One region of the Williamsia sp. D3 genome, then DNA from elsewhere that is predicted to be linked to it. Evidence: predicted binding sites of a transcription regulator. Region 1 holds the regulator's gene; each other region holds the start of a gene.

Region 1 (10,585 bases):
CGTGATCACCTTCCACTGGTCGCGCGTGGTGTGGGCCCGTACCAACTACCAATTGGCTCTCGAGGCGCAGCGTCGCGACGAGGCCGCGGCCGAGGAAGAGCGGGCGCTCGCGCTACAGCGGCGAACATCCGAACGCCGGCGTGAAAGCCGTCGCTCAGAGGGCGACGACCTCTAGCAAGCCGCCGGCATCCGTCGGGCCCGCCGGCATCCGTGAGGATGCCAGGTCGACGTCAGTCCCCGATGGCGCCTTCGGCAGCACGCGCCCATTCGCGCCACTGTTCGGCCTGTTCGCGTAGCTTGCGTGCATCCTTGCTCTTGCCGTTGGCTTCCGCCTTGGCAGCCTGATCCTCGAGCTGGGCCACGCGGTCGGCGAATTGCTGTGCACGCGCCTTCACTGCGGGATCGGTGCGCTGCCACTGAGCGGACTCGGCGTCGCGAATCCGCTTCTCCACAGCCTTGATCCGTGCCTCGAGGGAGTGCATCTGTTCGCGCGGCACCTTGCCGATCTCGTCCCACTGGTCCCGGATGGTGCGGAACTCGCGACGAGCCGCCTCGAGATCTGCTTGCGGATCGATGGACTTCTCGGCCCGCGCAAGTAGTTCGAGCTTTGCCTTCGCGTTGGTCTCGAACTCGGCATCGCGTTGTGACGACGCGGCGTTGCGGGCGCTGAAGAAGACATCCTGGGCGGCCTTGAACCGCGCCCACAATGCGTCGTCCTGGTCGCGTGGTGCGCGTCCGGCGGCCTTCCACTGGGTCAGCAGGTCGCGGAACTTCGCTGCGGTGTCGGCCCATTCGGTCGACGACGACAAGGCCTCGGCCTCGACGATCAGCTCTTCCTTGCGTGAACGGGCGCCGGCGCGTTCGCGGTCCATCTCGGCGAAATGTGCACCGCGACGGCGGTTGAACGTGTCACGGGCCTTGGAGTAGCGCTTCCACAGCTGGTCGTCGGTCTTGCGGTCGACGCCTTTGATGGTCTTCCACTCTTCGAGGATGACCCGCATGCGGTCGCCGGCGACTTTCCATTGGGTCGACTCCGACCCGATCTGCTCTGCTTCGGCGGCGAGTTCTTCTTTGCGGGCGACGGCCTTTGCACGGGCTTCGTCCCGGTCGTGTTTGACCTTCTCGGCAGCGCCGTCCGCGCCGTCGATGATCAGCTTCAGTCGCGATGCGACGGCATCGACGTCTCCGATGACCGCTGCCGTGGGCAACGTGTCGAGCAGTGCGGCCGCTGCGGTCTTGGTCTTGCGGGGATCACCGGTACCGGCGTCGAGGCGCTCCTCGAGCAGCTCGACTTCGACCACGAGGTCGTCGAATCGCCGACCGAAGTGCGCCAGGCCTTCGGCGGCTGTGCCCGCCTGCCACGAGGCGATCTGGTGCTCGCCCTCTGAGGTTTTGAGCCACACGGCGCCGTCATCGTCGATACGCCCGAACTTCGAGGGATCCGACGCGGGACGTATCACCTCCGCAGGTGCGGGGTGGACCTTTGCCGGGGGGTGCTGACCGGGGCGCGGGCCCGGTCGCGGGCCGGGCCGGGGACCAGGCTTGGGTCCCGGGGCGGGCGCGGTGTCTCTGGTGCGGCCGGTGCGGGCGTGTGCTGCTCGGTCATCTCAGTACCTAGTTCCTGCCGCGCGACACGGCTGCCAGTTGCGTTTGTCTACCGGCGGTGAACGGTCTCCACACCCGGGTGGCGGCGCACCGCCTCTATCATTGAAGCAGGTCACCGGCTTGTGTGTGGACACTCGTGGACAATCGGCCGGTCGGGCGCATTCTGGGTTCACGCGCGTCGGCTAGCGTGGCGCAGGTGTTGGTTGCCGCTGCATTTGTCCCGGGCGCGCCGGTATTGGTGCCAGAACTGTCCGGGCCGGCGCTCTCGGAGGTCGCACCGGTGCGGGCCGCGGCATTCGACGTCTGTGGACAACTCGCCGAAATGTGCAGTCGCTGGGTACTTGTCGGTGCCGGAGACCCTCGACGTGAGATGTCTGCGCGGGGAACCCTGGCGGGTTTCGGTGTCGATGTGGCAGTGGAATTGGTCCCGGGTTCTGATGAGCCGACTGATGCCGGCATGCCCACCACAGTGTTGATCGGGGGATGGCTCCGGACCCGGACGGCTCCACATGTTGCTCTCACGGTGGAGGTCGTCGACCCGGCTGCGCCCGCGCAGTCGTGTCTACGGCAAGGGTCCGACCTAAGGTCGCGGCTCGCGTCGGCCCCGGAGCCTGTCGGTCTGCTCGTGGTGGCCGACGGTGCAACAACGATCACCGAGAAGTCGCCCGGTGGGCTGAAGCGCGGTGCGGTCGAGTTCCAGGACATGATCGACGACGCGCTCGCAGCGGCCGACCACAACACCATCTCGGGGCTCGACGAATCGCGGTGTGCCGAGTTCGGCGTCGAGGGCAGGGCAGCGTGGCAGGTGGCATCTGGAGCCTTTGCCGGACCATCTCTGGCGTCCGAGGTCCGCTACGCGGGGGCGCCGTTCGGCGTGGGTTACACGGTGGCCTGGTGGAACACGTGACCGCCGGGACGAAGCCCATCGCGGTGATCGGGCCCACGGCCAGTGGCAAGTCCGACCTCGCGCTCGATCTGGCGGTCGAGCTGGGCGGGGACATCGTGAACGTCGACGCGATGCAGCAGTACCGGGGGATGGACATCGGTACGGCCAAGGTTCCCGTGCACGAGCGTCGCGGGATCACTCATCATCAGATCGACGTCCTCGACGTCACCGAGACGGCGACCGTCGCCAGGTATCAGCAGGCCGCCCGCGAGGACATCGAGCGTCTCCTGGCGCAGGGGCGAACGCCGGTGGTGGTGGGTGGATCGATGATGTACATCCAGGCACTCCTCGACGACTGGAACTTCCCGGCCACTGATCCGGCCGTCCGACGGCGCCACGAAGACGAACTGGAGCGGATCGGGACACGAGCAATGCATGACCGGCTGGCGCAGGTGGATCCGGAAGCCGCCCGGCAGATCCTGGACACCGATGGTCGCCGGATCGTCCGGGCGTTGGAAGTGGTGGAGCTGACGGGTCAGCCCTTCGCCGCGTCGGCTCCGACGATCGGTGACCCCAGGTGGGACACGACGGTGATCGCACTCGATCGCGACACCGCAGAGCTCGACGAGCGGATCGAGCGACGCACGAGTGCGATGTTCGGTTCGGGCTTCGTCGACGAGGTGGAGACACTGCTGGCGGCCGGCCTCCGGGATGGTGTCACCGCTGCTCGCGCCATCGGATACGCACAGGTGATGGCGGCCATCGACGGCGAATACGACGTGGCGCGCGCGCAGGAGCTGACCTTCATCGGTACGCGGCGTTACGTACGCAGGCAGCGGTCCTGGTTCCGCCGTGACCCTCGCATCCACTGGCTCGACGCCTCGTCGCCGGACCTCACCGGTCAGGCGCTGCGCGCGGCAGGCAGATGAGGAGGTCGGGCGCGTATCGTTGACAGAATGTTCGCACGCGTCGATTTCGTCAAAGGGCACGGCACACAGAACGATTTTGTGCTGTTGCCCGACCCCGGCGTGCAGTTGGACCTCACCCCGGAGTTCGTGTCGGCGCTGTGTGATCGTCACCGTGGCATCGGGGCGGACGGGGTCCTCCGGGTCGCCACAGCCGGGGCACTCCGCGACGCGGGTGTGCTCACAGCGCTCGGCGCCGGCATAGCCGACGACGATTGGTTCATGGACTACCGCAACGGCGACGGCTCGATCGCGGAGATGTGTGGCAACGGTGTCCGGGTGTTCGCGCATTTCCTTGCCGCGCACGAGCTCGTGTCCGAACGCTCCTTCACCGTCGGGTCGCGCGCAGGTGCGCGGCCGGTGACGGTGCACGCTGTGACGGGTTCGTCGGCCGACGTCACCGTGAACATGGGCCCAGCCCGTCTCGGCGTCGACAGCAAAGCCAGATCGACGGCCGGCGGTACGCCGGGGTGTCGGTGGATGTCGGCAATCCCCATCTGGCGTGCGTGGTCGACGGGTTGACGCCGCAGGATCTGGCGGACATCGATCTGTGCGGGTCGATCACGTTCGACAACACAGTCTTTCCCGATGGTGTGAACATCGAGCTGATCACCGCACCGTCGGCAGGCGCTGCGGACGCCGTGGACGCCGAGATCACGATGCGGGTCCACGAACGCGGAGTCGGTGAAACCCGCAGCTGCGGTACCGGAGTCGTCGCCGCCGGCGCAGCTGCTCTGCGGTTCATGGGAAGGTCCGAGGGGACGGTACTCGTCAACGTTCCCGGGGGCCAGATCACGGTGACGGTCGATGACGAGAACACAACGCTGCGCGGCCCGTCGGTACTCGTCGGCGCCGGAGTGCTCAACGAGGGATGGCTCTAAAATCGGTATGCACCACACCTACCCGAGTGTCACCATGGTGATCTCATGACCGAAATCAACAAGACCGGCAACGATCAGCGCGACGCGCCGACGATCGGCGAACTCCAGCTCGACGAACGCAGTTCGCTGCAGCGCGTCGCCGGATTGTCCACAGAACTCACCGACGTCACCGAGGTCGAGTACCGCCAGCTGCGACTCGAACGGGTTGTCCTGGTGGGGGTCTGGACGCAGGGCAGCACCACTGCGCAAGCAAATTCCAGTCTCGCCGAGCTCAAGGCCCTCGCCGAGACGGCAGGGTCGGAAGTTCTCGAAGGTCTCATCCAGCGTCGTGAAAAGCCCGACCCGGCAACCTATATCGGGTCCGGCAAAGCTCATGAGCTGCGTGAGATCGTCTTGGCCACCGGCGCCGACACCGTCATCTGCGACGGCGAGCTGACCCCCGCTCAGCTGACCGCTCTGGAAAAAGTGGTCAAGGTCAAGGTTGTCGATCGAACTGCGCTGATCCTCGACATCTTCGCCCAGCACGCGACGTCGAGAGAAGGCAAGGCGCAGGTCGCCCTGGCCCAGATGGAGTACATGCTCCCGCGGCTTCGTGGCTGGGGTGAATCCATGTCCCGGCAGGCGGGTGGCCGTGCCGGCAGCAATGGCGGCGTCGGACTGCGCGGACCCGGTGAGACCAAGATCGAGACCGACCGTCGACGGATCCGCGAACGCACCGCGAAACTGCGGCGCGAGATCCGCGAGATGAAGACGTCACGAACCACTAAGCGCGCCAAGCGAAAGCAGGCTGCCGCGTCAGCGGTGACCATCGTCGGGTACACGAACGCCGGCAAATCGAGTTTGATCAACGCGTTGACCGGATCGGGCGTGCTGGTCCAGAACGCCTTGTTCGCAACCCTCGATCCGACAACCCGTCAGATGTCCCTCGAGGATGGCCGTGAACTGGTCATCACCGACACCGTCGGATTTGTCCGGCATCTGCCCACCCAGCTGGTCGAGGCCTTCCGTTCGACCCTCGAAGAAGTCGCCGACGCCGATCTGCTCCTGCACATCGTTGATGGTTCGGATCCGGTTCCGACCGACCAGATCATGGCGGTGCGGAAGGTGATCGAATCCGTGCTCGAGGAGGAGAAGGCAACAGCTCCGCCCGAACTGCTCGTGATCAACAAGATCGATGCGGCCGACCCGCTGGTACTGGCGCAGCTCAAAGGGCTGTTCCCGACAGCCGTGTTCATCTCGGCGGCCACCGGCGAGGGCATCGACGTACTCCTCGACCGCATCCGGGAGTCGGTGGCCAGGAACGACGTGCACGTCAGTGTCCGGGTGCCGTATGAGCGTGGCGACCTCGTGTCCCGGATCCATGCCGAGGGTGACGTATTGACCGAACGTCACGAACCGGACGGGACTGCGATCACCGCCACGGTGCCTGCCGCGCTGTCGCGCCAGCTGGCATCTCTGGCCATTCCCGAGGCGGCCGAATAGCGCTTCGAACTGCAGCTTTGGGACAGATGTAGAATCCGGTTACAGTTGGATATCCAACCAATGCCACCTGTAACGGAGACCTGACGATGGAACGCACCCTTTTCGAGCCCGAGCACCTTCTCTTCCGTGATTCGTACCGGAGCTTCCTCGAACAGCACGTGGCGCCGAACCACGAACGCTGGGAAGAGCAGAACCTGGTGGACCGGGATGTCTGGGTCGAAGCAGGAAAGAACGGATTCCTCGCGGTGGAGGCGCCCGAGGAGTTCGGTGGCGGGGGAGTCGACGACTTCCGTTACAACACCATCATCGACGAAGAGACCGTCCGCGGCGGCTATAGCGGTATCGGATTCGCGCTGCACAACGACGTGGTGGCGCCGTACCTGCTCGACCTCTGCAATGACGAGCAGAAGGCACGCTGGCTGCCCGGCTTCGTGTCCGGTGAGCTGATCACCGCGATCGCGATGACCGAGCCCGGCACCGGGTCCGATCTCCAGGGCATCAAGACCAACGCCAAGAAAGACGGCGACAACTGGGTGCTGAACGGTTCCAAGACGTTCATCACCAACGGTATCAACGCGGACCTCGTCATCGTGGTGGCCCGCACCGACCCCGAGGCCGGTGCGAAGGGGTTCAGCCTGCTGGTGGTCGAGCGCGGTATGGAGGGATTCGAACGCGGCCGCAATCTTGACAAGGTCGGGATGAAGGCGCAGGACACCGCCGAGCTGAGCTTCGACAACGTCAAGGTGCCCGCCGAGAACCTGCTGGGCGAGGAGGGGATGGGCTTCATCTACCTGATGCAGAACCTCCCGCGGGAGCGCCTGTCGATCGCTGTTGTGGCGGCCGGTGCGATGGAGTCGGTTCTCGAGACGACAATCCAGTACACGAAGGACCGCAAGGCATTTGGCCGCCCGATCGGTAGCTTCCAGAACTCGCGGTTCCTGCTCGCCGAACTGGCGACGTCCACCGCTACCACCCGTGTGTTCGTCGATCGGTGTATCGAACTGCTGAACGAGAAGAAGCTCACCGTTCCGGACGCGGCGATGGCGAAGTACTACGCCACCGAGAACCAGGTCCACCTCATCGATCGTTGCCTGCAACTGCACGGTGGCTACGGCTACATGCGTGAGTACTCGGTGGCCAAGGCCTTCCTCGATTCGCGCGTTCAGACCATCTACGGCGGCACCACCGAGATCATGAAGGAAGTCATCGGCCGAAGCCTCGGGGTCTGAGTACGAGTTTCATAACTACGCGAAGTGGGGTGCACCGGAAGGTGCACCCCACTCGTGTCTGCGTAGTCCCCGCGTCCCCGGTTACCGAGGATGTTGCCGGACGCCTCAGAGGCGCCGCATCACCGTGACGACTTTGCCCAACACAACGGCGTTGTCGCCGGGGATGGGGTCGAACACCGGGTTGTGCGGCATCAGCCACACCGCATCCTTGGTGCGTTTGAACGTCTTGACGGTCGCCTCTCCGTCGATCATGGCCGCGACGATGTCGCCGTTGTCTGCGACATTCTGCTGTCTGACGACCACCCAGTCGCCGTCACAGATGGCGGCATCGATCATCGACTCGCCGACCACCCGCAGGAGGAACAGAGACCCTTCCCCGACAAGCTCTTTCGGTAGCGGGAACACGTCTTCGACGGCTTCCTCGGCCAGGATCGGCCCGCCGGCCGCGATGCGGCCGAGGACCGGAACGAACGTCGGTGTCGGCAGTGATTCGTCGGGTACCTGGACCTGGCCGGCCGCCGTGGCCGGGTTGAGGTCGGTGTCCTGGATGTTGACCGCCCGGGGACGGTTGTTCTCGCGCTGGAGGAATCCTTTGCGCTCGAGGGTGCGGAGCTGATGAGCGACCGACGACGTGGAGGTGAGGCCGACGGCATCACCGATCTCGCGGATGGACGGGGGATAGCCGCGTTCGCGGACCGACGCCCGGATCACCTCCAGCACGGCTTTCTGGCGCGGGGTCAGAGACCCCTCGGCCAGCGGTTCGGAAGTGACCACCGTCGCGGCCGCCGCGTCCGGCGGCGTCCGGGTGTCTGTCGTATCGGCCATCAGGTCCTCCAGTTCGTACGGTGTCCGGCCAAGGTGTCGTAGCTGTCGAGAGAAGAAAACGCACACGTTGTTCGTTGGATTATGGGGATCACGCTAATGCAATCAGTCACAACTCTCAAACATTTGTTCGATTGGGCGTGGCGTGTGTCGGACCCCCGTGATACAACTCGAACATTCGTTCAATCGAACGAGTGATCGAACTGTTGACCCGAGGATCGAACAATGACTGCAGCCACCACCATCAGCCGCCCGGCCGCTGAGCGGCCCCGTCGCCGCCTCGCCCGAGTCGGTGGGCCCGTCGCCTCCGATCAGTACACCCGCACGGCGCGAGCGCGTGTCGACAGTACTCGCCGACCGGCCGACCGCAGGCTCGCCGCAGACCGCCGTGTTGTGGTGGGCTGCTCCGAGCCGGGCAGTTCCGCACCGTCGGTTGCCGTCGAGCGCGATGTGTATTTCCGCCGACGTGCCTGGGCCGGAGCCGCCGTGGTCGGAATCGGCCTGATGATGCTCGTGCTGTTCCTCATGTTCTTCGGCCGGGTTGTCGAGAGCGGTGCCGCTCCGGCGAACACCGGGACGGCGGTCGTCCACGTGCAGTCGGGAGAATCGTTGGGCGACATCGCCTCTCGAATCGCACCCGAGATGCCGACCGAAGCGGTGGTGGAGAAGATCATGGACCTCAACGCGATGAGCAATTCAGCGTTGTCGCCCGGGCAATCCCTGGTGACGCCGATCTACGCGCGGTAGCTGCAGTGCTGGGGCAAGCAATCGGCCGGGCGGTATCCTCTACAACAGAGTGTCCGGTCATTCCGACGGGGCCGCTGACGTCCGAGGAACCCTGCATGCACTGCCCGTTTTGCAAGAACGAGGACACGCGGGTCGTCGACTCACGGGTGGCCGACGAGGGCCAGGCGATTCGTCGTCGGCGGGCCTGCTCGCAATGCGGACGGCGGTTCACCACCGTGGAGAGCGCAGTCCTCGCGGTCGTCAAACGCAACGGTGTCACCGAACCTTTCAGCCGCGAGAAGGTGATGAGGGGCGTGAGGCGCGCCTGCCAGGGCCGCGCGGTCGACGATGACCGTCTGCACCTGCTCGCGCAGCAGGTCGAAGAGGCCGTTCGAGCCTCAGGATCGGCCGAAGTTCCCAGCAACGAAGTGGGCCTGGCGATCCTGGGCCCGTTACGAGATCTCGACGAGGTCGCTTACCTTCGCTTTGCGTCGGTGTATCGCTCGTTCGACTCAGTCGAAGACTTCCAGAAAGAGATCGACGATCTGCGAGCGGCCAAACCCTGACCGCTTTCGTCCGGCAGTGGTGCTGCCGGATCAGCGCAGTTCCCGGATGGCCTTGATCGCCCGTTTCTCCGACACGGGATACGCAGTACGCAGGTGCTGTGCGAACAGTCCAACTCTCAGCTCTTCGACGATCCATCCAGCTTGGTCGTTGACCGCGTCCCGGCGACCGGGCGGCACGTGTCGCAGGTGATCAGTCCACGCCGACACCACCCGGTCGATGGCAGCCATCGACTGGGCATCGCGAGCGGCGCCTGCCGGGAGCTGTTCGAGCCTCGACCTCGCAGCATCGAGGTAGCGGGGGATCTCCGAGAGGTGTTCGTCGCGTGTCGCAGAGACGAATCCGTCGAACAGCAGCTCGTCCAGCTGGTCCCGCACGTCGTCTGCGGCGATCGATCTGGCGCCCGCGGTGATCGCCGTTCGTAGGGGCGCCACGCGGGTCAGGATCGTCGCCACCCTGCGTAGTTTGTCCGTTGCCCTCCCGGTTGCCTGGCGGGCCACATTTTCCCGAAGTGCAGCGAATTCGCTTGTCGTCCAGACATTCGGCGGGTTGGGTACAAGGTCCACCACGGCAGCCCGAACGCAATCGGCCAGAAGAGCAGCGGTGTCCGGGTAGGGGCTCTGACTGAGGGCGAGTCGCTCGGCGGTGCTCAGTGTCGATGTCACCGACGGTCGTAGTGGCGGAACGCTGGAGACGATCATCTCGACAACAGCGTCGTACATGTTCGCAGCCTGCTCGGCCTGGGTGGGTACGGCGACCACCGTGAAACCACTGCCTCGGCGGGTCAGGGCGGGATAGCTTGTGATGTCTTGCCCGGCAACAGAACTGCGCAATGTGCGGCTGATGTCTCCGAAGGTGTCAGCGGTCCACGTGGTGGCCACAGGTCGGGATGCGGTGCCGGCCTCACTCTCCAGGGCAGCGCGAGATCTACCGGCCAGTCGATCCTGCAGTTCGCGCAGCGACTTGGAACGTCCGAGAACTTCGCCGTCGGTGGTGACCGCAGTGAAGGTCATACGCAGGTGGCCGGGGAGTGCGGCAAGTCGTAAATCTGATGCTGCTACGTCGACACCCGTGCGCGCACGGATCTCGGCGGCCACCGCCTCGGTGAGAGGCTTGCTCCTCGGTGTCACCGACTCCAGTATTTGCCCGGCCAGGTCGGGGGCCGGTCCCACTTGCCGCCGTAGGGATTTCGGCAGGGTGCGGATCAGCTCGGTGATCAGCTCCAAGCGCATGCCGGGGACCAGCCAGTCGAATCCAGAGGGCCGGGCACGCACGAGCAGCGACAACGGGATGAGCACACTTACGCCGTCATCGACGGTGCCGGGCTCGAACCGGTAACTCAAGGCATAACTTGTGTCTCCCTGACGCCAGTGGTCGGGAAACCCGGCCGGGTCGGTGGCGGCAGCGTCGGCCACGAGGTCGGCG
Region 2 (10,585 bases), on a different contig from region 1:
AGGCCTCATCTGCACATCACGTCGATCCGCTGATCGGGCTGGCCTACGCCGCGGGCCGAACCGAGAAGTTGAAACTCGGCACCGGGGTGCTGGTCCTGCCCGGCCGTAACCCGGCGCTGGTCGCCGCGCAGTTGGCCGGCCTCGCAGCGACCGCTCCGGGCCGGATTCTCCCGGCGTTCGGCGTTCAACCGGCGACGGTGTCCGACCGGACGATGTACCCCGTACCTCCCGGTCAGCGCGGCGCAGTCTTCGAGGAGGCACTCTCCGTGGTGAGGGCGTTGCTCACCGAACCGTCGGTGACCTTCGAGGGCAGCTTCTTTCACCTCGACGAGGCAACTGTGGGCCCGCGCCCAGCAAAACCACTCGACTTGTGGCTCGGCGGGCGCCTCCCGGTCAGCATGAATCGGATCGGGCGACTGGCCGACGGGTGGCTGGGCAGCTTCGTCACTCCCGGCGAGGCCGCAGACTGTCGACGGCAGATCGAAGCCGCTGCCTCAGAGGCCGGCCGGGAGGTGGAGCCCGACCACTACGGCACGAATCTCATCGTCGCACCGCACGGTTCCGACGACACCGCCGTCGACACCGTGATCGCCGCTGTTGCACGTCGGCGAAAGGATCTCGCCGATCCGCAACTGCTGGTGTGCCGGGGCTGGGACGAGGCGCGTTCCGAAGTCAGCCGTTTCGTCGACGCCGGTATCACCAAGTTCGTGGTGCGCCCGGTGGTGCCCGTCGAGTCGATCGCCGAGTTCCTCGACCAGATGGTCGACGAACTGTTGCCTTTGCAAACCTGAGCACCCAACTCGCCTTCACACTATTGAGTTGTCAAAGAGCAGATCCAGGTCACTTGGTGACGGTGTAGGCGAGCGTTCTAGGCTGCTGCCGGTGTGTTGGTGGTCCGGTGATGCGCAGGTATCGGCTTTCGCTCGCGGTCAACACTTTTGGGCGGCGTGAACCACGGATGCCCATCGTTGCCTATGGCGACGGACCATCCGTGGTGGTGGATCATCCGGTGATGGTGCCGGCACAGCAGGACGGTATTGCTGAGGCTGGTGCTCCCGCCGGCTGACCAGTGCTCGATGTGGTGGGCATCGGTCCATCCGGCGGGCCGCCCGCAGCCGGGGAACGCGCACCCACAGTCCCGTGCCAGCAACGCTTTACGGATTGCCGGGGTGACCGTGCGATGCTCGCGGCCGACATCAAGCGGTACCCGCTCGCCGTTCAAGATCATCGACGTCAACGTCGCATCGCAGGCCAGCATCTGCGCCGCTCGGCCACTGACCGGACCCATCCACTGCAACCGGAACGCGGACCGAAACCCCTTGTCGTCGAGGAACCGGGTGTACTCGTCGGCCGACGCGGCCGGATCAGGTGGAGCTGCACCTTCCCCGGCCAACTCGCGGGCATCGACGGTCATCGTCAGATGAGGACGCACACCACCGACCGTGGGCCGATCTTCGGCCTGCAGGTACGCGTCGATCAACCGCTCGAGCCCCTCCGCCATTCGTTGCGCCGTCGATCGCTGGTCAGGTGTGCCATCCTCGCCCGGAATCGGCCGAGTCAGGGGGTCCAGGCCCGTCAACAGTTTCTCGCCGAGAATCGCATCGACATCGAACCTGCCGCGCATCCGTCCATCGGGACTCTGGCCTAGCGACAGAGTGTTCAGCTCGTTGTTCTCCGCCACCGGCACGCCACCGGAATCAACAGCCAGGGCGAATGCGTCTCCCCGGGCTCGTTCCCCGATCTCGGTAGGCGTTGCACCAGACCACGCCTGCCCCAACAGACGATTCACGCATGCTTCACGCGCAGGGCCAGGCAACTGCGCGACAGCACGTTCCACATGTGCGATACCCCGCACGATCGCATCGACCTGCTCGCCTGAGAAATCACCGTCCGCAGCGTGATCGGCCACCCGGGGCAGCGACACCAACGCCCGGCCGACCCGCACCATCCGGTGCGCGCACCCCGGCGCCAGCCCGCCGGCCATCAGCAACGACGCGGTGGACGACTCACCAGATCTCTTGGCCACGCCCCGACGGTCCAGTGCGCCCACCCACACCGACAAGACGTGATCAACGAGATGGCGAATCTTGATCAACGCCACCACCTGTCCGGCCAATTCATCATCGGCCTCAGGTGGTGGCCCCTGCGCGACCACAGCCATCGCTGTGCGGATTCCCCCGATATCCATGACGCAACGATAGAACAAACGCACCGTTCGCACAAGTGTTCGAAAGAGCTAATTTTGTTGCCGCCCAACATCTTTGGGGGACTGGCAACTCCGAACTGTCCAGTCTATCGACCGGGTCTGACATGTTGCCGGTGCAAGCGGTGCGTGACAGTGTGGCTCTAAGGCATCAAGGGGTCCCGTCACTTGTGGCCGGATAGCCGTTGTCGGGCGCCTCTGCACTCATCGGTCGGGCGGATCGATTGCCCGGTGACCCTCCCAAGTCGTGCCCGTGCCGCCCCGCGCTGGCCAACCGCTCGGCCGGAAGAGACTGGCAGAAGCAGACATTCGGATCAGGAAGCCAACGTTCAGCCTGCCCGTTTGCTGAGGTAACTGATTTGTCGGTGCTGTGTTGCATCATGTCGACACGCGAGTGCAGAAGGAAGGTGACGTCATGACGATTGTGGTGACAACCCCAACCGGTCGGGTCGGGTCGCGAGTGACGCAGCTGCTCATCCAGGCTGGGGTACGTCCGAGATTGCTGGTGCGGGATGCCGCGAAAGTCCCAGCTGCAATACATACAAAGGCGGACATCGTCGAGGTGGATCTCGGCGACGCCCCCGCGGTCGCGCGGGCCTGCTCAGGGGCGCGGGCTCTCTACTGGGTCGATCCACCGACCGACGACGATGACCCGGTCGCGGGGTACGACCGCATGGGTGCCAGCGCCGCCCGCGCCATCGTGGAATGCGGCATCGAGCGCGTGGTGTTCCAGAGCAGCGTGGGCGCAGAGGCAAGGCATGGTTTCGGTGAGATCGACGGGCTGGGGAAGACCGAGGACCGCCTCGACGGCACTGGCGCTGCTGTCACTCACTTGCGATGTGGGTATTTCTTCACGAACTTGTTGATGGACTTGGAGAGCCTACGGAATGGGGTTCTCGCCACCACGCTGCCTCTCGACCAACGGATTTCGTTTGTCGACCCCCGGGACGTCGGGGATGTTGCTGTCGCCCGACTCTTGTCGGACGATTGGGCGGGACGCCACACGCAAGGCGTCCTGGGTCCGGCCGACTTGTCGTTCAGCGAGGTTGCAGACATTCTCTCCACCGCGTCGGGCCGCGAGATCGTTGCCCAGCAGGTATTGGATGATGTTGTGGCACAGCAACTCGCGAACTTCGGAATGACGGCTGCCCAGGTGCACGGGGTTGTCGGCATGTTGCGCGGCTTCCGCGGCGACTTCTTACCGGAGAACCGTCGCGACGTCATCAGCACCACCCCGACCACGCTGGAGTCGTGGGCATATTCGGTACTGCGGCCGGCCTTGATCGCGATGGACGAGTGATGGGTCAGTCCGCGTCTGCCAAGGCGAACTTGTCCACGAAATCGTCAGCGGGCGGAATGGGGGTGATGACATCGATCAATACGCCGTCCGGCCCGTCGACAATGAAGTGACGTTGTCCGAAGTCCTCTGAGCGGATGGGCAGCGACGCGGTCAGCGGGCCCTCGGTGACCAGGCGCCGGTACTCCGCGTCCACATCGTCCACCTCCAGGTTGATCAGGAGCCCGGCTGCCGGCCGGTTGCGGTGTTCCGTGGGGATGGTCTCGTGGCCGGCGTCGAGAACGGCCAACTCGAACGAGTCGCGAACGAGGCTTACGTACCAGTCGGCTTCGAACGTCGTCTCGAAGCGAGGTGGGTGCGGAAGAAGGCCGCGGTGGTGGCCACGTCATCGGTCATGAGTACGGGATACAAGCTGGTGATCGCCATGGTGATCTCTCCTATAGATACGTTGTGTATGTAAACGGACTCCTTTATACATACACGGAGAATGTATAGTCGGCAACAAGTCCCGAACGAAAGGTGCGACAACGATGCCGCGCGCGACCAAAGAGCAGAGTGAGAAGACCGCGGCACGGATCTTGGCAACGGCGCGAACAGCTTTCGCCGTTCAGGGGTATGCCGCGGTCGGGCTCGAGGACATTGCCGCGACGGCCGGTGTCACCAGAGGGGCTGTCTATCACCACTTCCAGAGCAAGACGGGGCTCTTCCGGGCAGTCCATACCGAGACACAGCGACGTGTTGGGATCGCCGTCGACCACGCGACCGCGGGAATCGATGACTCGTGGCGGGCGCTTGAAGTCGGATGCCGTGCATTCCTGGAAGCGAGTGTCCGCGACGACGCGAGGCAGATCATGCTCATCGACGCTCCCGCCGTCCTGGGCTGGGACACCTGGCGCGCGGAAGACGCGAGCAACTCGGGCCGTATGTTGCTCGACGTGCTGGCCGAACTCGAGTCGGCCGGCCTGCTAAAAGTGATGTCGGTAGGAGCGTGCCACGCACTGTTGACCGGCGCCATGAACGAAGCGGCACTGTGGATTGCGTCCACTACCGATCGGGACGCTGCGCTGGCAGATGCATGCAACACGCTCGTGCGCATGCTCGATGCGCTGAGGACCCGGCCGACACCATGATCGGACGACAAAGGTGTCGACGTAGCGACTTCGGCCCCGATCCCCGGCCGGCCTTAGGATGGGCGACATGGTGATGGCTGACCGGCCCGAGGTCCAGACGGCGTCCATGCCGGTTACTGCCCTGACTGTCGTCGGGCTGGCCGAGAGCTTGCTGAACGGCCTTGCCAGAGTGCCGTTTCGACGCCCGTGGCAGGGACCCGGTGGCTTGCTGGACAACCTCGGCCAGTCGGTCACCCGTCAGGTCGTCCGATCGTTCATGGGTTACTCGATGGGGCTGCCCATCGAGGAGTTCAGGTCGATGGAGAAGATCCTCGACGACATCTGCCGCGTCGTCATGCCTCCGTTCATCGAGCTCACCGACAGCGTCGAGATCACACATGACACGATCGGCGGGGTCGACGGCATCTGGTGTCGTGCCAAGGCCAGTTCGGATGCCTACGTGGACAATTGCGAAGACAAGCAGACGATCGGCGCCACGATCCTCTACCTGCACGGCGGTGGATACATCGGCACGTCCCCCATCATGTACGCAGCATTCGCAGCATCGTTGGTGAAGAACACTGGTTATGAGGTGTTCATCGCCGACTATCGGATGGCACCGGAGTTCCCGTTCCCGGCCGGTGTGCACGATGCGGCAGACGTCTTCCAAGGTCTCCTCGACCGCGGGGTCGACCCGGAGCACCTCGTGGTTGCCGGTGACTCCGGTGGCGGCGGCCTCGCGACATCCCTGATCTCGTATCTGCATTCCCGATCACTGCCCGTTCCGGCCGCGTTGGCCCTGTTCTCTCCGGAGATCGATCTCGAGCTCGATCATCCGTCGATCACCGACAACGCCCAGTACGACATCCTGCCCTGGAACATTCCGGTGACCCCGTATCTGCAAGGCGTCCAGCCGAACGACGAGCGTGTGTCTGCGGTGTACGCCATGGCAGATCCGGAGTGGTTTCCGCCGACCTTTGTGTGCTGGGGCGGCGACGAGATGTTTCGCGACGGGATCAGGAAGTTCGCCGACGGCTTGGACAAAGCCGGAGTCAAGGTGCACGCGATGGAAGAGCGCGGCATGTTTCATGTGTTCCCGATCCTCATGCCGTGGGCCGAGGCATCCAAGCGCGTGTTCATCGCACTCCACGACCTGGCCGGACGGCACGTCACCCCCGACCACGACGCCGAACAGACCCACTGACGCCGAACAGACCCACTGAGGTGGCCAGGTGGTCAGTCCGGCGCGACCACACCGTCGACGTACACCCAGCGACCTTCGTGCCTCTCGAACCGGCTCCGTTCGTGCAACGTGCCCGCGCCTGAACCTTTGATCCGGTAGAACGCGGTGAACTCCACCTCGCCGACGGAATCAAAGAGCGACCCGTGCAACGTGGACTCGATGTCGAGTCGGTACCACCGCATCGTGGCGTCGAGGTCCAGCACGTCGGGCCGGGTCCGGGGATGCCAGCTGTGCAACAGGTAGTCCGCATCACCCACGGCGAACGCACTGAACCGAGAACGCATCAGCGCCTCGGCGGTCGGCGCCTTACGGACCCGGGACACCAGAGGTCCGCAGCAGTCGTCCCAGATCAGCCCACTGGTACACGGACATCGCCTGGGGCCGGAAGGAGGACGGGTCACCGCACCATCACATCATTGTCGCGGGTGAACCCATGCCGTGAATACAGCGGTATCGACCGCTCGGTGGGGGAAAGAATCACTTTGCGGTATCCGCGATGCTCTGCAGCGCGGAGAACACAGTCAACCAGTTGCGCGCCGATTCCGGCACCTCGGTACTCGGGCCGTACAAAAAGGTGGCCGAGATAGCCCCAGCTGCCGGCCGCGCTGGTCCTGGGGCTCGGCATGCGCGTGTATTCGGTCAGGCACACCATTCCGACGGCCTGGTCCGGTGCGTGCGCAACCCAGACCGTGCGCTGGGGGTCGTCGGTCCATGACCTGACGGCCGCAATGAAACTGGGTTCACCACGCCATGGGCCGATGGCATCGTCAGATTCCTGTGCCCACGACCACCTGAGCTCGGCTACAGCGGATGCCGCAGGGCTGTCAATTATCAGAATCGGCAAGGTTCTAGACCCTTGAGAGACAACCATGCCCGCTCTGTACAGAGCGGGGCATGATGCAAAACCGTTCGATCCGGCTGAGACGGGTTGAACCCGCGGACGCGGATCGGGGCAAGCGTCGGTTCGAGAACCGAATCAGCCTGCGAGGCCGCCGAGGAACTCAGCGTTGTCGATGAGGAACTGGAAGACGTCAAGCAATGCAAGTTCGAAAGTCGAGGTCATGACTTTCCTTTCGTGTTCAGTTGGACCGTGGACGGGTTGACCACGGTCGGATTACACCGCTGCAGTTCTAGAGTGTGAACCCGGATGACATTGTGGCAGCTTCTGCGAGCCACCGCACGACGAGGGCTGCCATAGGCCGTCGGCGGGCTGTGGTGTCCGTAAGGATTCAATAACATTCTGCGGCAACATAAGTCGCGCCGTCTAATGCCCGTGGTAATGCGGAAGTCGCTTCTTTGTCCCTTGTCGGCGGCTCACGGGTCACCTGTTGTGCACAAGGTTTTAACCTACTGTTATTGATCGTGAAACGAGCTAAAGGCCTCTGACCTGGCGCTCAAGGCGTATCGACCGGCGGGCCGTCAGAGTGATGGCGGTGAAGCCCAGCACGGTTGTGGCGCCGACGACGACCCCGAAGGCTGATGGCGAGAAGACGGGGAGCGGTACGCCCGACACCGCGATCGCGATCCCGGCCAGAGGTGGGTAGGCGATCACCGTGCCCGCGAATGCCGCGACCGCCACCGCGATCAGGGACTCGAGACGGATCATGCCGCGTACCTGCCGTGGACCCGCACCGAGCAGTTGCAGCAATGCGAACTCGCGACGCCGCGCCGAGGTCATCAGCACCAGGGTGTTGACCACCGCGATGCCGAGGAAACCCAGCAGCACCGCGAGCGCCACGACGTTCACCGAGTCCTGCGCCCGCTGGTCCTGCCGAATGGCCCCGGCGAATCCGTCGCTCCTCATCACGGTCATGCCACCAGTGGCTACGATGGCCCGCTGCGCCTCGTCGACCCGTCCCGGTGCCGCCGACACCAACACCTGGTCGACCAGCCCGGTTGTCGTGTGCTCACGTACCTGTGCTGCCGGGAGGGTCACGTCGCCGAAGCCGAGACCGCGGTCGTAGGTGGCGACAACCCGTGGTGTGATCACAGCGCCATCACCCATCCGCAGCGTCACGGTGTCTCCGACGTCCGCGCTCATCGCCGACGATGCGTCGCGGCTGAGCGCCACCGCGCCGTCGGTCAGCTGCTGAAGGTCGCCCTCCCGGACATCGAGATCCATCGTGGCAGTGGCGCTCGCGGCGTCGATGCCTTGCACGGGATACGCCTCGGTGGTCGGGGCCTCGGAACTGTCCGTGGTGAACAGGGCCTTGGTGTGGATGATCGGGTTCACCGCACGCACGACGTCCATCGAGTCGATCGTCGCGGCGAGTTGGGGGCTGATGCCGCCGGGGCCGGTCACGACCAGATCGGCCGTGGTGCCGCTCTCGGATTGGCGTTCGGCTGCTGCGGTCACCGTGCTCTGGCTGAACAGTTGCACCGCCCCGATCGCGATCGCCAACGCCAGCGGCGTGATCGCCGCGGCAAGCCGGCGTCCATGGGCGTTGAGGTTGGCGGCCGCCAACACCGGCCCGGCCGAACCGGTGCGCAGCATCGGGCCGGAGACCACGCGCATGGCGCCCGAGACGAGGGCCGGACCCAGAAGGGCGAGAGCGATGACGAGGAGAACCGCAGACCCCCCGGCACCGGCCATCGCCGCAGGTCCGGGGATGAAGGCAGGCAGGGTTGCAGTCACCAGCCCGCTCACCCCGACCGCCAGTCCGAGGATCACGCGGGTCCGGCTCAGCTTCTCCGGCTCGACCGCCGACTCGCGCAGCGCATCGATGGGGTCGAGGCGAGCCGGTCGTCGAGCGGAGACAGCCGCAGCGAGCCGGGCGGTCGCGACCGCAGCGGCGACTGCGACAAGAGCCGGGACCGGTCCGTAGGTCAGCGCGAAGTCCGGCGGCACGATGCCGGCGTCGGCGAATCGGCCCCGCAGGACACCGGCCAGCAGATAGCCGGGTGCCACTCCTAAAAGAGCCGCCACACAGGCGATGGCCCACGTCTCGGCGCCGATCAGTTTGTGTATCTGACGCGGCGTGGCGCCGGTCGCCCGCAGCAGCGCGAAGTCGTGGCGGCGCTGCTGGACCGACAACGACAGCGTGCTCGACACGACGAACACAGCGATCATCAAGGCCACCCCGGCAAGTGCCGAGCTGAGCGCCACCAGCTCGGCGCGCGCCGCGCCGATGTCGACGTACTCGGCGTCCGCACGTGCCGGACCGGTGTAGGTGTCCACCTCCACTCCGGGCAGGTGGTCACGAACTCGGGAGGCGAGCGTCTCGGCGTCCACCCCGTCCTGTGCGATCAGACCGACCGTCGCCACCGTGCCGGTATGCGGCCAGAGTTGCTGCATCTGAACGTCGTTCAGGAACACCGTCGCCGGGCGGCCACCGGGTTCGGATGTGGATGTGCCGGCCACACCCACCACGGTGTACGCGTGGGCGACTCCGCCGTGTCGCAGCGTCACCTTCTGGCCCAGGTCAGTTGCACCTGTCATCACCACCTCGTCCGGTCCGGCCGGTGGGTGGCCGGCTGTGATGCTGTACGGCGCGAGAACCGCCGACGACCATCCGTGCGCATCGAACGCGCGCCCGTCGTCGTCTGTGAGGGGAGCGCTGATGTCGCCGACCGCCGACCGGACGCCGGGTAGCGCCGAGAGTTCGGCGACCGTCGATTCGGGAAGCCGCGCGCGTTCGATGTAGGGCTGGTCGACGTCCTCGGTGATGTCGAGTGATTGCGGAGCCCCGACCACCACGTCGGCGCCGGAAAGGCGGTGCGGTGTGACGCCTCCGCGTATCCCGGACTCGAACAGCACTCCGAGTGCGCACACCAAGAGGGCGGCGGAGAAGACCGTGACGAATACGGCCGTGAAGCTGTTGCGATGTTCTCTCAGGTTCGCGGCAGCGATGCTGCCCATGCGTGAATGTTGCATCGTCACCACTGCCCGAGGTCGGTGAGCGACTGAGCGATGGCCTCGGCGGTCGGTCCTTCGAGGTGGCCGGCCAGGCGGCCGTCGGCGAGGAACAAGACGCGGTCGGCTTGCGCCGCGGCGATCGGATCGTGAGTGACCATCACCACCGTCTGTCCCAATTCGGTAGACGCACCGCGCAGGAGCCCGAGGATCTGATGACCGGTCCGGCTGTCGAGCGCTCCGGTGGGTTCGTCGGCGAAGATGACACGCGGTCGGGTGATGAGCGCACGCGCGATGGCGACCCGCTGTTGCTGCCCGCCGGAGAGTTCGGCGGGACGACGTCGGCTCATCTTCGCGAGCCCCACCGACGCCAGCGCGTTCTCCACGCGCGCGCGATCAGCGGTTCGGCCGGCCAGCAGGAGCGGCAATGTGACGTTCTGCTCCACGGTCAGCGACGACAGCAGGTTGTAGGCCTGGAACACGAAGCCGATGTGGTCGCGTCGGAATGTGGTGCGCGCCTTCTGCTTGAGGGCGCTGATCTCGGTGTCTCCCAGCCAGATCGAGCCACTGGTGGGTTGGTCGAGTCCGGCAGCACAGTGCAGGAACGTGCTTTTGCCCGAGCCGGACGGGCCCATGATCGCGGTGAATCCCCGCGGCGGCAACGTGAGACTGACGGAGTCCAGCGCGGTGATCTGGCCACGGCCTGATGAATAGCTTTTGGTGACGTTGTCCAGGCGCAGCGCGGGTGTCGGCGTCAACGATTTCAGGGGTTGAACGGGTGCTGTTGAAGTCATGTCAGCAACGCTATGAATCAGCGAGCCACCGGACCATCCCGCTGGCCACCCAACCAATGGTGTAGCCCGCTATACCGTTTTCGCGC
Region 3 (10,585 bases), on a different contig from region 1:
TCGCATCCCGGGTCCGGAAAGAGGCCGACGTGCCGACGGCGGCGGTCGGGATGATCACCGACGCCGAGCAGGCCGAAGGAATCATCGCCGACGGGCAGGCCGACGCCGTGTTCTTGGCCAGGGAGCTGCTCCGCAACCCCTCGTGGTTCCGGCAGGCCGCCGACCGGCTCGGCGCGCCGTTGGCCCACCCACCGCAGTACGCGCGGGCGTTTCGGCGCTGATCAGCTACCGAGTACCGCCTCGAGCTTCTCGCCCATCAGGTCCGCAAACTTGTGTGTTGCCTTCATCGGACGCAACATCACGGTGAATTCGTCGATCTGGTGGTCGGGGTTCTCGTGAATGAAGTCGCACCCGTGGATGTCGAGGCCGTCGACCTTGGCCGTGAACACCAGACCGGTGTAGCCGTCGAGCGGCGAGTCCAACTCGCGGACGTATTCGAAGTCCTCGAACGTCTCGAAAGCTGTTCGCAGAATGGCCGCCACCGTGTCGCGTCCTTCGTAGGGATGGAACGCCACCGGGCTGTGGAAGGTGACTGATTCTGCAAGTAATGACTCGATGTCGTCGATGTTGTTCGCCTCGACCGCAGCACGGAGTGCATGCATACCGGAACCTCCTCGTCGCCGTGCACCCACGCTAACGGCAGCGGCTTGTGGGCGCGGACGGTTTCGGCAAACGCCGAAGCGGCGCCGTCGTGTCACCCTTGATCGTTCACAGCAGCAGCTTCTTTTGCACCTTGCCCATGGCGTTGCGGGGTAGTGATTCAAGAACCCGCACCTCGCGCGGGCGTTTGTGAATCGACAGTTCGGTGGCCACCAGATCGATCAGGTCTTGTTCCACGATGTCGTCCCCCACCACGCAGGCGACGATCCGCTGACCGAGGTCATCGTCCGGAACGCCGATCACCGCGGCCTCACGCACGCTCGGATGCCCCAGCAACACGGTCTCGATCTCACCGGCACCCACCCGGTAGCCGCCGGTCTTGATGAGGTCGGTGGATGATCGACCGACGATCCGGTGCATGCCGTCGCGGTCGATCACCGCGACATCGCCGGTGGCGAACCAGCCGTCGTCGAGCCACGACTCAGCGGTCGCATCGGGCCGGTTGAGATAACCGGTTGCCACCATCGGTCCCCGGAGTTGCAGTGCGCCAATGCTTTCCCCGTCATGCGGGACGTCCGCGCCCTGATCGTCGCGCAGCCGCGTCTCGACGCCGGCCACCGGAGTGCCCACCCAGCCCGGTCGTCGCTCGCCGTCGGCACGAGTACTCACGGTGATCAGTGTCTCGGTCATGCCGTAGCGCTCGACGATCTCGTGACCGGTGAGGTCCCTGATGGTAGTGAACACCGGAACGGGAAGCGGGGCACTCCCGGACACCAGGAGCCGGGCCGCGGCGAGCGAGCGCGCCGAATCCTCGTCCGCGGCGATACGCGCCCACACCGTCGGGACCCCGAAATACATCGATCCGCGCGCCGACGCGTACGCCTCGGGCGTCGGCTTCACGGTGTGCACCACCGATCCCCCCACGCGGAGCGGACCGAGAACACCCAGCACCAGGCCGTGCACGTGAAAGAGCGGAAGACCATGGACCAGAACGTCATCGGCGGTCCAGGCCCAGGCGTCGGCAAGAGCGTCGAGACCGGCGGCGATGGCACGGCGGGTCACCGGCACGCCTTTCGGCAGGCCGGTGGTGCCCGACGTGTAGATGATCAGCGCCGTGGAGTCCGGGTGTGGCTCTGGATGGCTGTGCCACGACCGCGCGTACATCCGCACCGGAACCACCGGCAGACCCGGTTCGGCGGGCGCGGCCCCCAGCCACGCCTGCGCGCCGGAGTCGGCGAGGATGTGCTCGCGCTCGGCCGTGCCTGAGTCGGGCGGCACCGGGACCACAGCGACACCCGCGATGAGCGCACCGACGATCGCGACCACCGTCTGGGCGGTGGGTTCGGCGAGTACTGCGATGCGCCGGGCACCACGGATTCGCTCGGCGACCGACGTCGCGGCACCGACGAGGTCGCTGCGGGACAACACCATATCCCCCACGGTCACCACCGCAGGTTTGTCGGCGCCATTGGCGAGAGCAGACTGATTCAGCGTCGGGAAGAGAACCACGGGTTTCACCTTGTCACATCGCTGTGCCCGCCCCGGTGCTCAGCCGCCGCCCAGCTTCGACTCCGGGCGGAACAACTCGGGCACCGAACCGGCTGCCACCGACTGCGCCAGGGTCTCACCCAACACGGGCGCGTGTTTGAAGAGGTTGTGACCGGCCAGGAGAAAGATGTGATCGGCCTGCCAGATGGCAACGCCGTCATCACCCCAGGGCAAGGTGGTGATCCAGCAACTGAGGGGCTGCAACGGCTTCGGGTCGAGACCCGGGAGCGCCCTCGCCACATAGGCTGCGGCGCGGTCGATCAGCTCTGCCAAGGCATCCGGATCAGCCACGCCACCGGGCTCGATCGTTTCCACTTCACGGGCGATGCCCAGTCCGAACGCCGACCGATCAGGGTGCGCCGCCGCGTAGATACCAGCCTCCTCGAACACTCCGCTGCCGTCTTGCAGATTCGGTAGCGCCCCAAGGGTGTCGTCACGCACCCGGAACGACGCCCGGGCGTGCGCCTTCACCGTCACCGGCAGCGACAGTCCGATGCCGGCTGCCAACTGAACCGTGCCGCGGCCCGCGCACACCACCACGTCACTGTGGACACTCGCGTTCGAGCCGGCCCGTACTTCAACCCCTGCATCACCCAGCGGACGCACCGCCAGAACGTGGTCTGTGACAACCGGTGTGGCCAAGCTGTTCGCCAGTGCACCGATGGCGGCCTGGGTGCGGATGGCGCCCGCACGCTCGTCGAACACGGCGGGGCCGTCGTACGGCGCCAGAATTGGCATCAGCGAACGCAATTCGTCCCCGGACAGGTGCCGTACCGGGATGCCCGGACGTGACCGGAGTGCGTCGACCCGTCCGGCCGCGACCTCTCCGAGCGCGATCGACCCATCTGCCGAGATCAGCTCGGTGTCGAATTCATCAGACCACTGATCCCACAGCACCCGCGCCTCGATCGCAAGATCCACCATGCGCGGATCGTCATGCGCGTGCCGGAAAAGTCGTGATGCGCCAACCGATTGGCCACCACCCATGGGACCGCTGTCGTACACGGTGACGGACAGACCGCTGCGCTGGAGTGCGTACGCGGTGGACAGGCCCACAATGCCCGCTCCGATGACAGCTACGTCTGAGGTCGAATGCACCTCGCCCACGATAGTGCCGAAGGTCCGGAGAAGTCAGCGTGCGGGCGACGCCGCCGCGAGTTCGATCAGGGAGTCGAGACCCGCCAGATCTGTGCCACCGCCTCGCTCCGATGCCGTACCCAGCAGCGCCTGCAATCTGGTGTTCAGGGGAGCGTCCACGCCGTGCAATCGGGCCAGCAGTGCGATCTCGCCGTTGAGGTGGCCCACTTCGTGCGAACCTGCTCCCCGCGCAAAACTCTGCCAGGTGGACTGCTGTCCCGCGACCACGTCGATGTCGGGGTCGAAGCTGGTCTGTTCGGGGTTGATGACCAGGTCGCGGGTGGCTCCGTACTCGATTCCGGCCGCGGTGAGCACCCGTCGCGCCTCCGCCTCGAGCGCTGCCCCGATTTTGACCCGATCGGACTGGTCACCGGCCAGCACTTCGAGGCCGTTCTTCACGCTGTGGAGGATCTTGGTTGCCTTGATCTTGGTGATGTCAGCGGTCTCCGAGACATCGATGTTCACCGTCCGCAGATCTGCGGCGAACTCGCGAACGGCGTCCGCACCGATGTCGGTGGAGCGATACGGCTGACCCAGGTGCACGCCGCCCAGGCTGGGTTTGCCGCCCACTCTCACTTCGCCGACCTCGGTGTAGCGCGCGGCGATCAGGACCGTTGCACCAATGATGTGCGCAAACCATCGGGCCACGGCTCGCTCGGCGTCGAGGCCGTTCTGCAAGGTCACGACCGGCAGCGTCTCCGCAGCGAATCCGACCACGTCACCGGCCGCCGAGTGAACGGGCTTCCACGCCAGGGTTTCCGCGACGTCGCCCACGTGCTGGGTCTTGACGGCCAGAACCAGCACATCACCGGTGCGCAACTGCAGCTCTTCGATCGCGACGGTCTCGAGTGGAACGCTTCGGGTGCCCGCAGAGGTGCGGAAGGTCAGCGGTTTGTTGCGCAGATGGTCGAGGTTCGTGCCTCGGGCCACCACCACAACATCGGTGCGGTCACTCAGGGCGGCAGCGAAGCTGGCTCCGACTGCCCCGGCTCCGACGATCACGTATCTCGACATGAGCTGAAGCTACCGCCGCCCCCGCACAACCGACAGGTGACAAGCGCTTTCGGATCAATCCGGTTCCATGTGGCCGACCGATCAGACATTGCGATCATCCGGAATTGGTGATCACACCGCTCGAGTGGACATGATGAAGCGTGACCTCCTTTGCCCTGTGGGAACAATCGCTCACCGGTACCGTCCGCACCGGCGCGCAGATCCCTGACGAGTACCGCATCGACCGTTCGGGATTCAACCCGGTCGGCGCGCCAGAAGTACTAGTGCAGGCAAAGACCGTCGACGATGTTCAATACGCGGTGACCTACGCGTCGGACACCGATTTGTCGGTGGTGATCCGGGGCGCTGGAACAGGTTTGGCCGGCGGCGCCAGTGCCGGGTCAGGCTCTCTTGTCCTCGACGTGAGTGGCCTGAACCGCATCACCGACATCGCGCCCGCCGACGAACTCGCAGTGGTGGAACCGGGTGTCATCACGGCCGCGTTGGACACCGAAGCGGGCCGGTACGGATTGCGTTACGCGCCCGACCCGGCCAGCGCCTCGATCTCCACCATTGGTGGCAACATCGCCACCAACGCAGGTGGTCTCCGATGCGTCAAGTACGGCGTGACCGGCGATTCGGTCCTGGGTCTGAGCGTTGTGCTGGCCGATGGTCGATTGATCCACACTGGCCGTCGCACTGCCAAGGGTGTTGCAGGCCTCGACCTCACCAGTTTGTTCACCGGCTCGGAAGGAACCCTCGGGGTGATCGTGTCGGCGACGGTACGCCTGCAGCCGAAGCCCACCGCCACGGTCACCATCGCTGCGTACTTCGACGATGTCGAGCAGGCGGCCGCGGCGACCACCGCAGTTCTGGCCGCGCGCGTTCGTCCGTCGATCATGGAACTGCTCGACGAGGCGTCGCTGCGGCAGAGCCGGGATTTTCTCGGTCTTCCCTCGGATGCCGCGGGTGCTTTTGTGGTCGCGCAGACCGACGGGTTCGGAGCTCACACCGAGGCGCGGATCGTGCAAGAAGTGTTCGGCCAGTTCAGCTCTCGAGTCAGCGTAGGCGACGACCCGCAGGTCTCCGACGAGTTGCTGGCGATTCGCCGAGCAGCGTTACCTGCGCTGGAACGCCACGGCCGAGCGCTCATCGAAGACATCGCGGTACCCCGCACCCGCATTGCCGACGCGATTCGGGCGGTCTCCGAGATCGCCACCCGCCACCGCACCGCCATCTACACGTTCGGGCACGCCGGCGACGGTAACCTGCACCCCATCATCGTCGTAGACGCGATGACCCGGATGCGTATGACCGCGCCGTCGCCGCCGCCGACGAGATCTTCGGGACCGCACTGGCTTTGGGCGGAACCATCACCGGCGAACACGGCGTCGGCGTACTCAAACGACGATGGCTCGAACGCGAGCTGGGGCCTGACGGTGTCGAACTGCAACGGACCATCCGCCGGGCACTCGACCCGACGGGGCTGTTCAACCCCGGCAAAACGGTCTGATCCGGAGTCCATCGCAGACCTCGAGTGGGCCGTCAGACGCGACGAACGGGCCGTTGGTCGCGTCGAGTGGGCCGTAGGCCGCGTCGAGTGGGCCGTAGGCCGCGTCGAGTGGGCCCCAGGTTCGGAGACCTTCGCATTCTCATGCGATGTCAGACTCCAGCGGTACGCTGAGGGGTTGGAAGCAAGCTGAACGTCGAATGTGATTGTCACGCAACATATTTCTTTGTTCGAACAGTTGTGCGAATGGACTTTCGGACCTATGCTCAAGTCATGGATATCGGGGGAATCCGCACAGCGTTGACTGTGCTTGCGCAGGGGTCGCCACCTGAGGCTGATGGGGAGTTGGCTGAGCAGGTGGTGGCATTGTTTGGGGTGCGTCATCTGGTCGATCATGTGTTGTCGGTGTGGGCGGGGGCTTTGGATTGTCGGGGTGTTGCCAAGGGGTTGGGCGAGTCGTCTACTGCAGCATTGTTGATGACAGGTGGTCTGGCGCCGGGATGTTCACACCGGATGGTGCGGATCGGGCGCGGGTTGACGGCATTGCCGCGGGTAGCTGCTCATGCCGGCGACGGTGACTTTTCCGGGGAGCAAGTCGATGCAATCGTGCGGGGTGTCGCCCATGTTGAACGGGCGGTTCCGGGTTTACCGGGCGCGGCGCGGGAGGCGTGTATCAACGGGCTGCTAGGGCAGGCGTGGTCGGGGGCGACACCATCGCAGATCTCCAAACGCGCGCGGGGCGATGCGTTCGCGCTCGCGTGCGAAGCCGGGGTGGTGCCGGGAGCGGAAAACGCTGCACTGAACCAGGTGTCGATCGGCAAGGAATCAGATGGTCGGGTGCGTGGCCGGTTCGATGTTGATGCGGTGTTCGGGGAGAAACTGTTGACCGGGTTGGATCCGTTGACCCGGCCGGTACCAGCCGAGGATGGGACGCCGGATCCGCGGTCGGCAGAGCAGAGGATGGCCGAGGGTTTGGAGCGGTTGATCGATGCGTATCTGCAGGGCGAAGATCGCCCGACGGTGGGTGGGGTGCGTCCGCATGTGACGATGACTGTCGATGCGCGCGAGTTGGCCGGTGAAGGCCCGCATCCGCCGGGCCTTCATGGGTCGGTGGATGAGTACACCGCCTTTCTGAACGAGAAGGGTTATTCGAGTCCGTTCCGGTTGCAGTGGATGGGACCGATCAGTGGTGAAGCTGCCCGCATGCTGGCCTGTGATGCCACGTTGACGTCGATGATTCTCAACGGCGAACGCGTACCGCTTGATGTCGGACGTGAGCACCGCACTGTAACGCCAGCGATTCGTAAAGCGTTGTTGGCCCGGGACTGTGGTTGCGCTTTCCCTGGATGCGGGCGCCCAGCGGGATGGACAGACGCTCATCACATCGAACACTGGTCCAAGGGCGGCAAGACCAGCCTGGACAATACAGTCCTGTTGTGTCGCCATCACCACCGAATGGTCCACCACCAGGGATGGGACGTGAATATCGGTGACGACGGCCATCCGTGGTTCACACCACCTGAACACATTGACCGACAACGGCTACCGCGATCCTCGCACCGACGAACGGCGGCAGGTCTTTCGACCGCAGCCTAGAACACAATCTCGGCTATAGACCGCAGGACACTCGACCGTCAGACCAGCACCTTGACAACTCCACAGTGTGAAATGCCTTCAGGTCAGGCCGGACCGGTTGCCACCGGGTTGGCGGCGTCAGAACTCCACTGCGACCACGAGCCGGGGAACAGTGCAGCGTCGACGCCGATGATTTTCAGCGCGACCAGGTCGACGGCCGCTGTGACTCCTGAGCCGCAGTAGACCCCGACCGGCTCGGAACCGTCGGCACCGGCCGAGGCGAACAGCTCACGCAATTCATCTGCGTCACGGAAGGTTCCGTCTTCACCGAGGGTCGCGGTACTCGGTGCGTTCCCCGCGCCGGGGATGTGTCCGGCGACCGGATCGACGGGCTCGACCTCTCCGCGGAAACGTTCGGGTGCGCGGGCATCAACCAGAACACCCGAATCGGTGAACGTGGCGACTTCCTCGGCGGTCAGCGTGGCCAGGGCACCGCTGTAGAGATCGGTATGCGCCAGGTTGACGTCGCCGGCGGCCGGTGACTCAGCACCCTTCGCCAGCGCCTCGCCGGCAGCCACCCACGCACTCAGGCCGCCGTCGAGGATGCGAGCGCCGGTGACGCCGGCGGCAGTGAGAACCCACCAGGCGCGGGCAGACCCGGCACGGTTCCAATCGTCGTAGATCACCACGGGCACACAGTCGTTCAGGCCCCACCGACGAGCCGCCGCCTGCATAGAGTCACCACTGGGCAGGGGATGGCGGCCACGGCCGGTGACCGAATGGTCGGACAGCTCCGTCTCGAGGTCGACGTACACCGCGCCGGGGATGTGCCCGGTCTCGTAGTCGTCGCGGCCGTCCGGACGGTCGAGCCGCCAACGCACGTCGAGCACTGTCACCGGAGCGTCACCGGCAATCAGCGACGCCAATTCGGCTGTGGTGATCAGGACTTCGTCGCGCGAGGTCATCAGGCAACTCCTTGTAGGTGTGTTCCGGCGTCGCCGGCCTTGTCGGCAACCGTCCGGTAGTGCGCGGAGACCGCTTCGACGGCAGCCTGCTCCACATCGGTGTCGATGCCGCGCCGGGCGACGAGCCGGACATCGATGTCGCCCATGTCCGGCAACTCTTCAACCTCCACCAGGCCGTCGGGAACCGGGCCCGAAAACGGTAGCAGGGCGATTCCGAGACCGGCACGCGCAGCAGCGAGAACCCCGTCGAGATTCCCGGACTCGGCACTGACCGTAACCGCGTAACCGAGGTCGTCTAGCTGAGCGAGCGCGCGGCGCCGCAGTCCGCACGGTTCCTCGAAGGCCACCAACGGAATCGAGCCGTCGACCTCGGTGATGTCCCATCCTGTCGCCGCCACCCACCGGAGCGCGAGCGCTCCGACCTCTGTGCCGATCGGCTCGGCGTTGCCGCCTAGCACCACGGCGAGATCGATCGCACCCTTGGTAACCGATTCGGCCAGCGAGGTGGACCGCTCGATGCGGAACTGCAACCAGACGTCCGGGTACGCGCCACGTAGCGCAGTCAGCAGTTCAGGCAGCAGACCATCCGCGGCATGTTCGGTGGAACCGATGGTGAGCTTGTCCGGTACAGCCATCGAGAACCGTTGCAGCACCTCGTCTTGCGCCGCAAGCAACTTTCGGGCCTCCAGGACCAGGCGCTCCCCGGCTGCGGTGAACCGGGACCCGCGGCCGTCCTTGACCACCAGGGACTGCTTCAGTCGCTTCTCGAGCAGGCGGACGTGCTGGCTCACCGTCGGCTGACTCAGATGGAGAGAATCTGCCGCGCGTCGAAAACCCCCTGTTTCGGCTATCGCGACAAGGGTGCGCAAATGCACCAAGTCCAACGGATCCGCCATCACACACTCACCTGTTCCCGCAAAGTCCTGGCCTGAGATATCTGGGTATGGACTACAGAATCCTCTATCGGCGCCGACGATGCACAGTTTGATTCGCAGCGCGTAAAACCCTGGCGCAACGGCCGGACTAAGGGCTATCTGATGGCATCGGCGAATGCTCTGACCTGCACAGATGAGATCAGTACAACCAATTGATTCCGATCGGCAATACGAATCGGAATTGGTGATCTCAACCCTGGTTCAGGGGCCCAAACGCCCCTAGCATCCATTTCCGAACCAGGCCCGGTCTTTCGGTCCTGCTCGCCACAGACACGTCAGGAAGGACCCCCCACATGACCGCCGATCCGTCCCAGGAGTCGTTGCCGGTGCCGGCCAGTGCCGCATCGAAGGTCGAGTTCATCAGCCTCACGCACCTGAACCCGTCCACCGAGCTCAACCCGATCCCGTCACGTGGCATCGACCTTCCGTTCTTCCGTCGCTACGTCCGGTCCCTCGAGGACGGTGGCTTCGACATGACGCTGCTCCCGTACGGGTCCAACAGCGCCGATTCGTTTGTCATGGCCTCTGCCGTAGGCCAACTCAGCAGCACGATCAAACCGATCGTCGCTCTGCGTCCCAACACGGTGTTCCCCACGGTGGCCGCGCAGCAGCTGGCTACCCTCGACCAGCTGACCGAAGGTCGCGCGCTGGTCCACCTGATCTCCGGCGGCAACGACGCCGAGCAGGCCCGGCAGGGTGATTACCTCACCAAGGAGCAGCGCTACACCCGCACCGACGAGTTCGTCGACATCCTGCGGGATTCGTGGACCAAGACAGAGCCGTTCTCCCACAGTGGAACCCACTACAAATTCGACAACTTCGGTCCCGGGTTCGCCCCCTACGGCGCGCAGGTCCCGATTTCGATCGGCGGACAGTCCGACGCCGCCTTCGAGATCGGCGGACGTAAGGCCGACATCTTCAGCTTCTGGGGAGAACCGCTGGCGGACATCAAGAGCCAGATCGAGCGCGTACACCGCATCGCCGCTGAGTCCGGCCGCACAGACCGGCCGCGCATCTGGGTCACGTTCCGCCCCATCATCGACCGCACCGACGACCTCGCCTGGGCCAAGGCTCACGACTACGTCGACCGTATCGAGGCCAACTTCTCGAAGAACCCTGTGTACAAGGCCATCGCAGGCAACACACCTCAGAACGTGGGATCTCAACGTGCACTGGACTTCGCGAACCGTAAAGACATCTACGACCGGGCGCTGTGGACCCGGACCGCGGCAGCCGTGAACGGTGCAGGCGCGTCCACGGCTCTGGTCGGCAGCGCCGAGACAGTCGCCGCGGCGATCCTCGACTACATCGACCTGGGCGCC

Evidence for each region. The regulator LexA, encoded in region 1, represses DNA repair genes until DNA is damaged. The targets are predictions, from matches to a motif close to CGAACANNTGTTCG.
Region 2: the regulator LexA is predicted to act here: its motif matches at 2,217-2,230, upstream of W823_RS36275 (HNH endonuclease signature motif containing protein).
Region 3: the regulator LexA is predicted to act here: its motif matches at 6,020-6,033, upstream of W823_RS47050 (HNH endonuclease signature motif containing protein).

The regions. Positions count from the first base shown of each region.
Region 1 is NZ_AYTE01000026.1:331,249-341,833, reverse strand. It holds gene W823_RS46645 (hypothetical protein) at 1-175, shown strand, start outside; gene W823_RS46640 (DUF349 domain-containing protein) at 231-1,460, opposite strand; gene W823_RS46635 (hypothetical protein) at 1,802-2,512, shown strand; gene miaA (tRNA (adenosine(37)-N6)-dimethylallyltransferase MiaA) at 2,509-3,420, shown strand; partial or broken gene dapF (diaminopimelate epimerase) at 3,448-4,337, shown strand; gene hflX (GTPase HflX) at 4,383-5,819, shown strand; gene W823_RS46615 (acyl-CoA dehydrogenase family protein) at 5,906-7,048, shown strand; gene lexA (transcriptional repressor LexA) at 7,154-7,873, opposite strand; gene W823_RS56680 (LysM peptidoglycan-binding domain-containing protein) at 8,096-8,617, shown strand; gene nrdR (transcriptional regulator NrdR) at 8,713-9,162, shown strand; partial or broken gene hrpA (ATP-dependent RNA helicase HrpA) at 9,193-10,585, opposite strand, start outside.
Region 2 is NZ_AYTE01000007.1:67,022-77,606, reverse strand. It holds gene W823_RS36280 (TIGR03854 family LLM class F420-dependent oxidoreductase) at 1-791, shown strand, start outside; gene W823_RS36275 (HNH endonuclease signature motif containing protein) at 869-2,188, opposite strand; gene W823_RS36270 (NAD(P)H-binding protein) at 2,619-3,503, shown strand; gene W823_RS36265 (hypothetical protein) at 3,508-3,789, opposite strand; gene W823_RS36260 (TetR/AcrR family transcriptional regulator) at 4,031-4,630, shown strand; gene W823_RS36255 (alpha/beta hydrolase) at 4,698-5,813, shown strand; gene W823_RS36250 (YchJ family protein) at 5,846-6,253, opposite strand; gene W823_RS36245 (GNAT family N-acetyltransferase) at 6,250-6,696, opposite strand; gene W823_RS36240 (ABC transporter permease) at 7,225-9,711, opposite strand; gene W823_RS36235 (ABC transporter ATP-binding protein) at 9,729-10,499, opposite strand.
Region 3 is NZ_AYTE01000027.1:34,994-45,578, reverse strand. It holds gene W823_RS47080 (NADH:flavin oxidoreductase/NADH oxidase) at 1-221, shown strand, start outside; gene W823_RS47075 (nuclear transport factor 2 family protein) at 222-602, opposite strand; gene W823_RS47070 (acyl-CoA synthetase) at 709-2,109, opposite strand; gene W823_RS47065 (FAD-binding oxidoreductase) at 2,149-3,246, opposite strand; gene W823_RS47060 (ketopantoate reductase family protein) at 3,280-4,299, opposite strand; partial or broken gene W823_RS47055 (FAD-binding oxidoreductase) at 4,440-5,791, shown strand; gene W823_RS47050 (HNH endonuclease signature motif containing protein) at 6,062-7,384, shown strand; gene W823_RS47045 (sulfurtransferase) at 7,468-8,328, opposite strand; gene W823_RS47040 (LysR family transcriptional regulator) at 8,328-9,224, opposite strand; gene W823_RS47035 (LLM class flavin-dependent oxidoreductase) at 9,557-10,585, shown strand, end outside.